Regions from separate parts of the Streptomyces sp. Ag82_O1-12 genome, predicted to be linked through region 2. Evidence: riboswitches for the same ligand, from Rfam matches in the RefSeq annotation. Region 2 holds a riboswitch; the other holds the start of a gene.
The links. A riboswitch is a leader RNA that binds a small molecule or an ion and turns the genes downstream of it on or off. The one in region 2 is predicted to bind ZMP and ZTP.

Region 1 (5,117 bases), 2.8 Mb from region 2:
GCGCCGATGCCCGGGGAGCGGACGGCGTCGGAGAGCGGGCTGTAGGCGAACCAGCCGAAGTCGGCCGCGCCCTGCGGGGTGAGGAAGCCACCGACCGCGATGAGCGAGCCGAACAGGTACAGCCAGTAGGCGAACATGTTCAGCCGCGGGAACGCCACGTCCGGCGCGCCGATCTGCAGCGGCATGATCCAGTTCGCGAAGCCGGCGAACAGCGGCGTCGCGAACATCAGCAGCATGATCGTGCCGTGCATCGTGAACGCCTGGTTGAACTGCTCGTTCGACATGATCTGAAGACCCGGCCGGGCCAGCTCGGCGCGCATGAGCAGCGCCATCACACCGCCGATGACGAAGAACGCGAACGACGTCACCAGGTACATCGTGCCGATCGTCTTGTGATCAGTGGTCGTCAGCCACTTGAGGTGCCTCATGCCCCGCCTGTGTCCGCGCCCCGCCCGCACGTCACACTTCACCGACGCGACGAGCATCACGAAAACGGGTGTGACGATCGGGAAGGTGCCGGACAAGAACGGGACATGAGCAACGACGAGACCTTCGCCGCTGCCTACCGCGAGCACTACTGGGCGGTCAGCCGTTATGTCGCCCGGCGACTGGACGGGCGGGCCGACGATGTGGAGGAAGTGGTGGCGGAGGTGTTCACGGTCGCCTGGCGACGCCGGGCCGACCTCCCGGCCGCCGCGCTGCCCTGGCTGTACGGCGTGGCACGCAACTGCCTGGCCAACGCGGTACGCGGCCACGGCCGCCGCCGCAGGCTCGTCGACCGGCTCGGCAACGACGCCACCGCGCACGGACGGCACATCGCGGCGGGCCCCGAGGCCGACACGCCCGGCGGCTGGGTGCACGAGGCACTCGCCCGGCTCTCCGCGGCCGACCAGGAGGTGCTCCGGCTGACGGCGTGGGAGCAGCTCGGCGTCGACGAGGTGGCCGTCGCCCTCGGCTGCGGCAGCCGGGCCGCGTCCATGCGGCTGCACCGGGCGCGGCGCCGCCTCAGAGCCGAGATCGACCGCATGCGTCCCGAGCTCCCGATCGCCGAGCACTCCTGCATGACCGCCCCGAAGGAACACGGCCATGGCTGACGAACTCGAACTGCTGCGCAGCGCCGATCCCGTGCCGCCCGGCGGCCCCCATTTCGGCGACGGCCCTTTGGACCACAACGCCGAGCGCCGGCTCGAACAACTGCTGCGCGACCGGGGGAACGGGCTCCCCGGTCGGTCACGCGACCGACGAGGCCCGCTCTCCGACCGTCGAGACCCCGAGGGACGGCGCCCCGGCCACGTGCGGGACCTGCTGCTCCCGGGACCCCGCCGGCTCCGGCTGGCCTGGGGTCTGCTCGCCACCGCCGTCGTCGCCGCCCTGACCCTCACCCTCGTGCTGAGCGGACCGAGCACCCCGCCGGCGGTCGCCGCGCCCCGACCGCTGGTGATCGACACCGGCTCCACACCCGTGCCCCTGCACCGCATGGCCGAGCTGGCGTCAGCCGTGGCCGGGACCGACGGCGCGCCCCGCCTGCGCAAGGGCACACACGTGCAGTCCTGGAGTCTCGGCATGTCCGACGACAAGCCCCCGATCACCCTGCCCGAAGAGCGCATCGTGCGCTGGCGGGCCGACGACAGCCACACCCAACTCGTCGTGGCCACGGACCCCAGGCATCCCGGCCGCCCGGTCCTCTCGGACGCGGGCGGCGAGCCGCACCTCGTCGACGACGGCCACGTCCTCCTCGACCAGACCTACCCGCCGAGCTGGAGCGACGCCCCGCCCAATTCACCCCCGCCCCGCGACCCGGCCCGGCTGCGCGCCTACCTGATGGCGGCTCAGTCCACCGACACCCCGCTGACCACGCCCGAGCTGCTGGACGCCACGGCGACGCTGCTGGACAACTGGACCCTCGGGGCACGGGAGAGCGCGGCGCTGGCACGACTCCTGGCCGGTGCCGAGGGGCTGCGGCCGGTCGGCCAGGTGACCGACCGGCTGGGCCGACGCGGCCAGGCCTACGTGAACGACTCCCGCGGCCTCCGCCGCATGCTCATCATGGACCGGGCCACCGGCACCGTCCTCGGCCTGGAGAGCACCCTCACGCGGCCGGATCCCGAGTACGGAGTCGAAGAAGGCGACGTCATGTCGTACAGCGCCTGGATGCGCTGATCACACCTCGGCGACACCGAGGTGCCGGGCGGCGGCTTCCACAGTCTGCTCCAGCAGCGTGGCGATGGTCATCGGGCCGACACCGCCCGGCACCGGTGTGATCAGCGAGGCCCGCTCCACGGCGGAGTCGAAGTCGACGTCGCCGACGTTCCCGGCGTTGTACCCGGCGTCGATCACCACCGCGCCGGGCTTGACGTCCTGGCCGCGGATGAGCCGGGGCCGCCCCACCGCGGCCACCACGATGTCGGCCTCGCGCACGGCCGCCGACAGGTCCCGGGTGCGCGAGTGGCAGTAGGTGACCGTCGCGTCCCGGGCGAGCAGCAGCATGCCGACGGGCTTGCCGAGGATCGCGCTGCGGCCCACGACCACGGCCCGCTTCCCGGCCGGGTCGACGCCGTACGCGTCGAGCAGCCGCATGATCCCGCCGGGCGTGCACGACACGAAGCCGGGCAGGCCGAAGCTCATGGTGGCGAAGGAGGCGAAGGTGACGCCGTCGACGTCCTTCCCGGGCGCTATCGCCTCGAACGCGGCCCGCTCGTCGATGTGCTCGCCCACCGGGTGCTGGAGCAGGATGCCGTGCACCCCGGGGTCGGCGGAGAGCGCCTCGATCGTGCCGACGAGTTCCTTTGTGGTCGTGGCGGCGGGCAGGGCCACGTGCCGCGAGGTGATGCCGGCCTTGCGGCAGCGGTTCTGCTTCATCCGGACGTAGGTGACGGACGCGGGGTCCTCACCGACGAGCACCGTCGCGAGACAGGGCGCGGTGCCCGTCCGTTCGGTGAGGACGGCCGCGCGCTCGCCGGTCTCCTCGATGATCCGCCGGGCGAGTGCGGTGCCGTCCATGAGCCGTGCCTGCGACATGATCCACTCCTGGGCCTGTGTGCTGCTTCGCCCAGGCGCACGGCATCGACTTCCGCGGGGCCGCTCCCCGGTGGTGCTCCACCTCAGCGCCAGTCACGGCCCGGCCCCACCCTAACGGAGCCCGGTGACGCTCGCGCTACTCGTCCCAGGCCTGGACCAGGGTCTGCTCGGCGATCTTGCCGTCGCGCAGCCCGATCATGGACTCGGACAGTACGCGCACCCCGTCCGCGTACTGGCAGCTCTCGCTGTAGGCGGCTTCGTCGCCCTGGATGACGCACCGTTCCAGCGTGTGCGACATGTCGCGGCTGTAGACGTCCTCCAGCATCCGGCCGATCTCGTCCCGGCCGTGCAGGACCTTGGGGTGGCTGGGCTGGGCCGTGTGGTCCACGATCCGCAGCTCCGCGTCGTCGGCGTACAGGGAGAGCAGGATGTCCGGATCCCCTTCCACGCCCTGGCGCAGGGTGTCCCGGTCGAAGGCGGGGTCTGCCGCGGTTCCCATGATGACCTCCTTCGAAGGGCCGCGGCCCGGCGGACGCGGGCCGCGAAAGGCCTCTCCTGTCGAGCGTCCTCCCGCCGGGCGGGCTCGGCAAGCGCAACCGGAACACTGGGCCTGACGGGTGAGCGGCACCGCCCGCCCGTGTCCGCCGGGGACCCGTTCGCGTTGCGCCAGGCATGATCTCAACACGACGTATCGTCGCCGCCGTTGGTCTCGCCGCTGGCGTCACCGGCCTCGTCGCGCCGATGGCGAACGCGGCCGACGCGGAAGCGAAGAGCCCGCTCAGCCCGATGACGACGCTCGACTCGCTGGCCGTGAGCGACATCCCCGCCGAGCACAAGGCCGAGATCCCGCGGCCCTCCTCGCAGGTGGCAGGGCTCAACCGCCTCAACGACCTCGACCAGCTGAACCAGGTCGTCGGTCTGGTCTCCCCGGTCTTCGGCCTCCTGCCGAACGTCCACTGACCGCGGCGTGTGCGTGAGGGCCGCCCGGACCCGGGCGGCCCTCCCGCACGCCCGGTCTCAGTCCGCGGTGGCCAGGAACTGCGTCGCCGCCAGCTCCGCGTAGAGCGGATCGGCCGTCACGAGCTCACGGTGCGTGCCGACGGCCCGGACCCGGCCCGCGTCCATCACCACGATCCGGTCGGCCATCGTCACCGTCGACAGCCGGTGCGCCACGACGAGGACCGTGGTCGTGCGTGCCACGTCCGCGACGGTGTCGCGCAGCGCCGCCTCGTTCACCGCGTCCAGCTGCGAGGTCGCCTCGTCCAGGAGCAGCAGCCGGGGGCGGCGCAGCAGCGCGCGGGCGATGGCCACGCGCTGCCGCTCACCGCCGGACAGCTTGGTGCCGCGGTGCCCCACGAGCGTGTCGAGGCCGCCGGGCAGCCGGGAGACCAGACCGTCGAGCCGGGTCGTCTTGAGCACCCGCGCGAGGGCGTCCTCGTCCGCCTCCGGATTGCCCAGCAGCAGGTTGTCCCGCAGGGAGCCCGACAGGACAGGCGCATCCTGCTCCACATAGCCGATCGAGGCGCGCAGCCGGGGCAGCTCCCAGTCGTTCAGGTCCCGCCCGTCCAGCGTGATCACACCGGACTCGGGGTCGTAGAACCGCTCGATCAGCGAGAAGACGGTGGTCTTGCCGGCGCCGGACGGACCGACGAAGGCCGTCATGCCCTGCGCGGGCACGCTGAAGGTCACTCCGTGGTGGACGTGGGGCAGGTCGTCGGCGTAGCGGAAGCGGACGTCGTGGAAGGCGAGGGCGGCGGGCTCGGCGCCGGGGGAGGGCAGCGGGGCGGCCCCGGCGGCCGGTTCGGCGGGCAGGCGCAGGGCCTCCTCGATGCGGGTGAGGGCCGCGGCGCCCGTCTGGTACTGGGTGATGGCGCCGACGACCTGCTGTATCGGAGACATCAGGTAGAAGACGAACAGCAGGAACGCGACCAGCGTGCCCACGTCGATCGCGCCGGTCGCCACCCGTGCGCCGCCCACGGCCAGCACCGTGATGAAGGCGATCTGCATGGCGAGCCCCGCCGTGTTGCCCGCGGCGGCCGACCACTTGGCGGCCCGCACGCTCTGCCGCCACGACTCCTGAGCCGCCTCGTGCAGCGTCC
Region 2 (5,117 bases):
GCCACAGCAGCGCCACGTCCCCGCCCGGCCCGGTCGCCGCCGAGCGCGCGGCGATCGCCTGCAACACCGTCGCCGTACCGAAACAGACCGCCGCACCGAGGGCACACACCATTCCAAAGATCACAAATCGACAGTAGGGGAGCGGCCGTGGACGGGGGGCCATGCGCGCCCGTTCACACCGATCTCTAGGCTGACCGTCTGTCAGTGCACAACGGGGCCACATGGGGGAGACACGCACATGGCTGAAACACGGCGAAGGCTGCGCTCGAGCACGGTGGTGCTGGGCGGCATGGGCGTCCTCGCGGCGGCCCTGTCCGCCTGCGGCTCCGACCCGGACCGCCGCTGCGTGGACCGGGACAGCTACGACTACATCAACGGCTACAAGATCGTCGCCGACAAGAACTGCTCGTCCGGCACGTCCTCCTCCGGCAAGGGCCGCAAGAAGACCGGCAAGACCAGGGTCGCCGACGCCGACTGGCACTACGACGCCGACGTCAGCGGCGGCTACGCCGAGGACGGCACCTTCAGCCGCAGCGAGGCCGTCGACCGGGGCGGCTTCGGCTGCTCCGGCTCCGGCAGCGGCGGCGGCTGAGAGCGGGCACAGCCATGGAACGCCGGACCGCCGAGCCCCGCCCCGGATGGCAACAGACCGTCGAGGAACAGGGCCTGATCTACCCGCTGACCCGCTACCCCGACGACTCCCTGCGCCCGTACTGGGACGAGAGCGCGCACTACGTCTTCTCCCTGGAGGAGATCGAGGCCCTCGAAGAGGTGGTCGAGGACCTCCACCGCATGTGCCTGACAGCGGCCGGCCACATCGTCACCGAGGACCGTTTCGCCGACCTGGGGATCACCGACCCCCGCGTCGCCCGGGCGGTCGCCGAGGCCTGGCACCGCCGTGCCGAACTGCCCTCCGTCTACGGCCGCTTCGACCTGCGCTACGACGGCACCGGCCCGGCCAAGCTCCTGGAGTACAACGCCGACACCCCCACCTCCCTGGTCGAGGCCGCGTCCCCCCAGTGGTTCTGGATGGAGGACCGCTTCCCCGGCGCCGACCAGTGGAACTCCCTCCACGAACGCCTCATCGACGCCTGGAAGAAGCAGGCCGCCCTCCTCCCGCCGGGCAGCCCCCTCTACTTCGCGTACTCCTCGGCGGACGAACTCGGCGAGGACATGATGACGGTCGCCTACCTCAAGGAGACCGCCGAACAGGCCGGCCTGGCCACCGACTGGATCGCCATGGAGGAGATCGGCTGGGACCGCCTCTCCGGCCGCTTCGTCGACAACCGCCTCCGCTTCATCCGCAGCATCTTCAAGCTCTACCCCTGGGAATGGCTCACCACCGACCGCTTCGCCGACCACGTCCTGGACACCCTCGACAACGGCGGCGGCACCGGCTCCACCCTGTGGATAGAACCGGCCTGGAAGATGCTCCTCAGCAACAAGGCGCTCCTGGCGATCCTCTGGGAGCTGTACCCGGACCACCCGAACCTCCTCCCCGCCTACCTGGACGGCCCTCGCGACCTGTCCGGCACGGGCTGGGTGGCCAAGCCCCTCCTGGGCCGGGAGGGCGCGGGCGTCACCATCCACGACCCCGGCACGGCCCCCGTCCTGCGCGACGAACCCTGCTGCTACCAGCAGCTCGCCCCCCTGCCCGACTTCGACGGCAACCGCGTCGTCCTGGGCGCCTGGGTGGTGGAGAACGAGTCGGCGGGCCTGGGCATCCGCGAGTCCTCGGGCCTGATAACGGACGAGTACGCGAGGTTCCTGCCCCACGTGATCCTTTAGAGGGGCTTGAAGAGTCACCCCTCAAGGGGCGCGGGGCTGTGTACATGTGCGGCTCCGCCGCGTGGGCGCGACAAGCCACGCACCACCCGCACTCGGCAACGGAGGGCAACCCGGTAGGCTGACCCCGGGCCGTGACTGGCGCGCTGGGATGGACGAACCATCGGGGAGCGGCCCGAGCAGACAGAGCCGTGCGCCTGGGCCGTACCGTGAACGCTGAACGCAACGTCCGGAGGTCCACACATGTCAGCCGAGCCCCTCTCCCCCGCTTCCACCGCCTACCGCGCCGCCCTCGACGTGATCCGCGCCGTCGAACCCCGCGTGGCGGACGCCATCGGCCAGGAGGTCGCCGACCAGCGCGAGATGCTCAAGCTGATCGCCTCCGAGAACTACGCCTCCCCGGCCACGCTCCTGACCATGGGCAACTGGTTCAGCGACAAGTACGCCGAGGGCACCATCGGCCGCCGCTTCTACGCCGGCTGCCGCAACGTCGACACCGTCGAGTCCCTCGCCGCCGAGCACGCCAAGGAGCTGTTCGGCGCCCGCCACGCCTACGTCCAGCCGCACTCCGGCATCGACGCCAACCTCGTCGCCTTCTGGGCCGTCCTCGGCGCCCGCGTCGAGGTGCCCTTCCTGGAGAAGACCGGCGTCCGCCAGGTCAACGACCTCACGGACGCCGACTGGGCCGAGCTCCGCCAGGCCTTCGGCAACCAGCGCATGCTCGGCATGTCCCTGGACGCCGGCGGCCACCTCACCCACGGCTTCCGCCCGAACATCTCCGGCAAGATGTTCGACCAGCGCTCCTACGGCACGGACCCGGCCACGGGCCTTATCGACTACGAGGCGCTGCGCACCTCCGCCCGCGAGTTCAAGCCGCTGATCATCGTCGCGGGCTACTCGGCCTACCCCCGACTGGTGAACTTCCGGATCATGCGGGAGATCGCCGACGAGGTCGGCGCGACGCTCATGGTCGACATGGCGCACTTCGCCGGCCTGGTCGCGGGCAAGGTCCTCACCGGCGACTTCGACCCGGTCCCGCACGCCCAGATCGTGACGACCACCACCCACAAGTCGCTGCGCGGCCCGCGCGGCGGCATGGTCCTGTGCGACGACTCGCTGAAGGACCAGGTCGACCGCGGCTGCCCGATGGTCCTCGGCGGCCCGCTCCCGCACGTCATGGCCGCCAAGGCGGTGGCCCTCGCCGAGGCCCGCCAGGAGTCCTTCCGCGACTACGCCCAGCGCATCGTCGACAACTCCCGCGCGCTGGCCGAGGGCCTGATGCGCCGGGGCGCGACGCTGGTGACGGGCGGCACGGACAACCACCTGAACCTGATCGACGTCGCCTCCTCCTACGGCCTCACCGGCCGCCAGGCCGAGGCGGCCCTGCTCGACTCGGGCATCGTCACCAACCGCAACGCCATCCCCGCCGACCCGAACGGCGCCTGGTACACCTCCGGCATCCGCATCGGCACCCCCGCCCTGACCACCCGTGGCCTGGGCACCGCCGAGATGGACGAGGTCGCGGGCCTCATCGACCGCGTCCTCACCACCGCGGAGCCGGGCACGACCAAGTCGGGCGCCCCCTCCAAGGCGTCCCACGTCCTCGACGCGAAGGTGGCGGACGAGATCTCCCAGCGCGCCACCGACCTCGTGGCCGGTTTCCCGCTCTACCCGGAGATCGACCTGGGCTGACGCCCGCGGCCCGTCACTCGTCCAGGGCCGGGCCGACCCGCACGCCCGTCACTCGTCCAGGTCGATCAGCACCTGACGCGGTTCCTCCCGCGGCGGTCCGGCTTCCCGCCGGGCCGCCGCGCGGCGTATCAGCAGCGTGCCGCCCACACCGGCCGCGAGCCCCAGCGCCCCCGCCGTCACCGCCCACCGGACGTCACCCCGCACCGGACCGTCCGGGTCCGCGGCGGCGGCCGGGCTCGCGCCGGGCCCGCCCTCCGCGTCACCGAGCAGCCGGGCCAGGTCGAAGCGCTCGAAGACGGACCGCGGCGCCCGGTGCCAGCGGATGTCGTCGTCCTCCACGGTGGGGCTGGGATCCGAGCGCACCCAGGGCGTCCCGTCCTCGGCCACCAGCAGCTGGTCCTGCCGCTCGACGGCCACGTCCCCGCCCGGCGGCCGGTTCGTGCTCGGCCAGCCGCCGACCCCGGACAGTCCCCAGAGCACCGTGCACCGCACCCGCGGGAAGTCCCCCTCCGCCCAGTCCTCCGGCACCCGTTCCGTCTCCGTGTGCGTGGGCTGCAGCAGCTGCCACAGCCGGGCGAAGTCGCGCTGCCCCGAGCGCACCGCCGCAGTCCGCCCCGTCCCGCCCCCGACGACCATCGCCACGTCGGGAACGTCCCGCCCCCGCGCCGGGGAGCCCACGGCGGTGGTCACGGCGCCCCCGGCCAGAGCCGCGGCGGTCGTCACCGGCGCACCCCCGGCCAGAGCGGCCACCAGCGCCACCGCGATCACCAGCACACGCTCCACATGCCGGGCGGCCCAGCCGCCGCGGGAACTCGCCGGGCGGCCGACCGCGTACGCGGACCAGCGGCTCGACCGGGGCTCTGCCGCCCGGCCCATGCGCCCGACGCGGCCCGCGGGCCCGCCGGAGGACGGCCCGGTGCGGCCGCGCCGCGCCCTCGCCGTGGTCCTCGGCCCGCCCGGCATCCCCGCCTCAGGTCCGCCGCGCCGCACAGCGCGCGACGCGCACCTCTCCGACCCGCCCGGGCGCCACGCTCCCGCCACCCGGTCCCGACGCCGCGCTCCCGCCACCCGGTCCCGACGCCGCGCTCCCGCCACCCGGTCCCGACGCAGCTCTCCGTCCACCCCGCACCGTCCCCACATCGGTCCACTCCCCATCGGTCCCACCCCGAGCCCGCCCGGGGCAGCCCCTCCCGTGCCTCACCCTTGTTACACCGCCGGGGCCGAACGGGAGCCCGGCTGTTTCCGGCCGGTTCCGGATCGGCCCCCGGGACCTGAGAGAATGGTGAGCATGGCCTCTGACCGACCTCGCGTGCTCTCCGGGATCCAGCCCACCGCCGGCTCGTTCCACCTCGGCAACTACCTCGGCGCCGTCCGCCAGTGGGTGGCCCTGCAGGAGACTCACGACGCGTTCTACATGGTCGTCGACCTGCACGCGATCACCATCCCGCAGGACCCGGCGGACCTGCGCGCGAACACGCGCCTGGCCGCGGCCCAGCTCCTCGCGGCGGGCCTCGACCCGGACCGCTGCACGCTCTTCGTGCAGAGCCACGTCCCCGAGCACGCCCAGCTCGCCTGGATCATGAACTGTCTGACCGGCTTCGGCGAGGCCGGCCGGATGACCCAGTTCAAGGACAAGTCCG

Region 1: it holds a riboswitch for ZMP and ZTP, as region 2 does, so the genes downstream of both, QOL88_RS36580 (bifunctional 5,10-methylenetetrahydrofolate dehydrogenase/5,10-methenyltetrahydrofolate cyclohydrolase) here and QOL88_RS24390 (glycine hydroxymethyltransferase) in region 2, are expected to answer to the same signal.

What each region holds. Positions count from the first base shown of each region.
Region 1 covers NZ_FXUW01000001.1:8,033,618-8,038,734, forward strand. Annotated here, with positions in the region: gene ctaD (aa3-type cytochrome oxidase subunit I) at 1-428, opposite strand, end outside; gene QOL88_RS36570 (RNA polymerase sigma factor) at 534-1,094, shown strand; gene QOL88_RS36575 (CU044_5270 family protein) at 1,087-2,160, shown strand; gene QOL88_RS36580 (bifunctional 5,10-methylenetetrahydrofolate dehydrogenase/5,10-methenyltetrahydrofolate cyclohydrolase) at 2,161-3,018, opposite strand; ZMP/ZTP riboswitch at 3,041-3,125, opposite strand; gene QOL88_RS36585 (nuclear transport factor 2 family protein) at 3,155-3,517, opposite strand; gene QOL88_RS36590 (hypothetical protein) at 3,691-3,978, shown strand; gene QOL88_RS36595 (ABC transporter ATP-binding protein) at 4,036-5,117, opposite strand, start outside.
Region 2 covers NZ_FXUW01000001.1:5,281,318-5,286,434, forward strand. Annotated here, with positions in the region: gene QOL88_RS24375 (DMT family protein) at 1-112, opposite strand, end outside; gene QOL88_RS24380 (hypothetical protein) at 239-592, shown strand; gene QOL88_RS24385 (glutathionylspermidine synthase family protein) at 607-1,788, shown strand; ZMP/ZTP riboswitch at 1,910-1,995, shown strand; gene QOL88_RS24390 (glycine hydroxymethyltransferase) at 2,029-3,477, shown strand; gene QOL88_RS24395 (hypothetical protein) at 3,526-4,113, opposite strand; gene trpS (tryptophan--tRNA ligase) at 4,766-5,117, shown strand, end outside.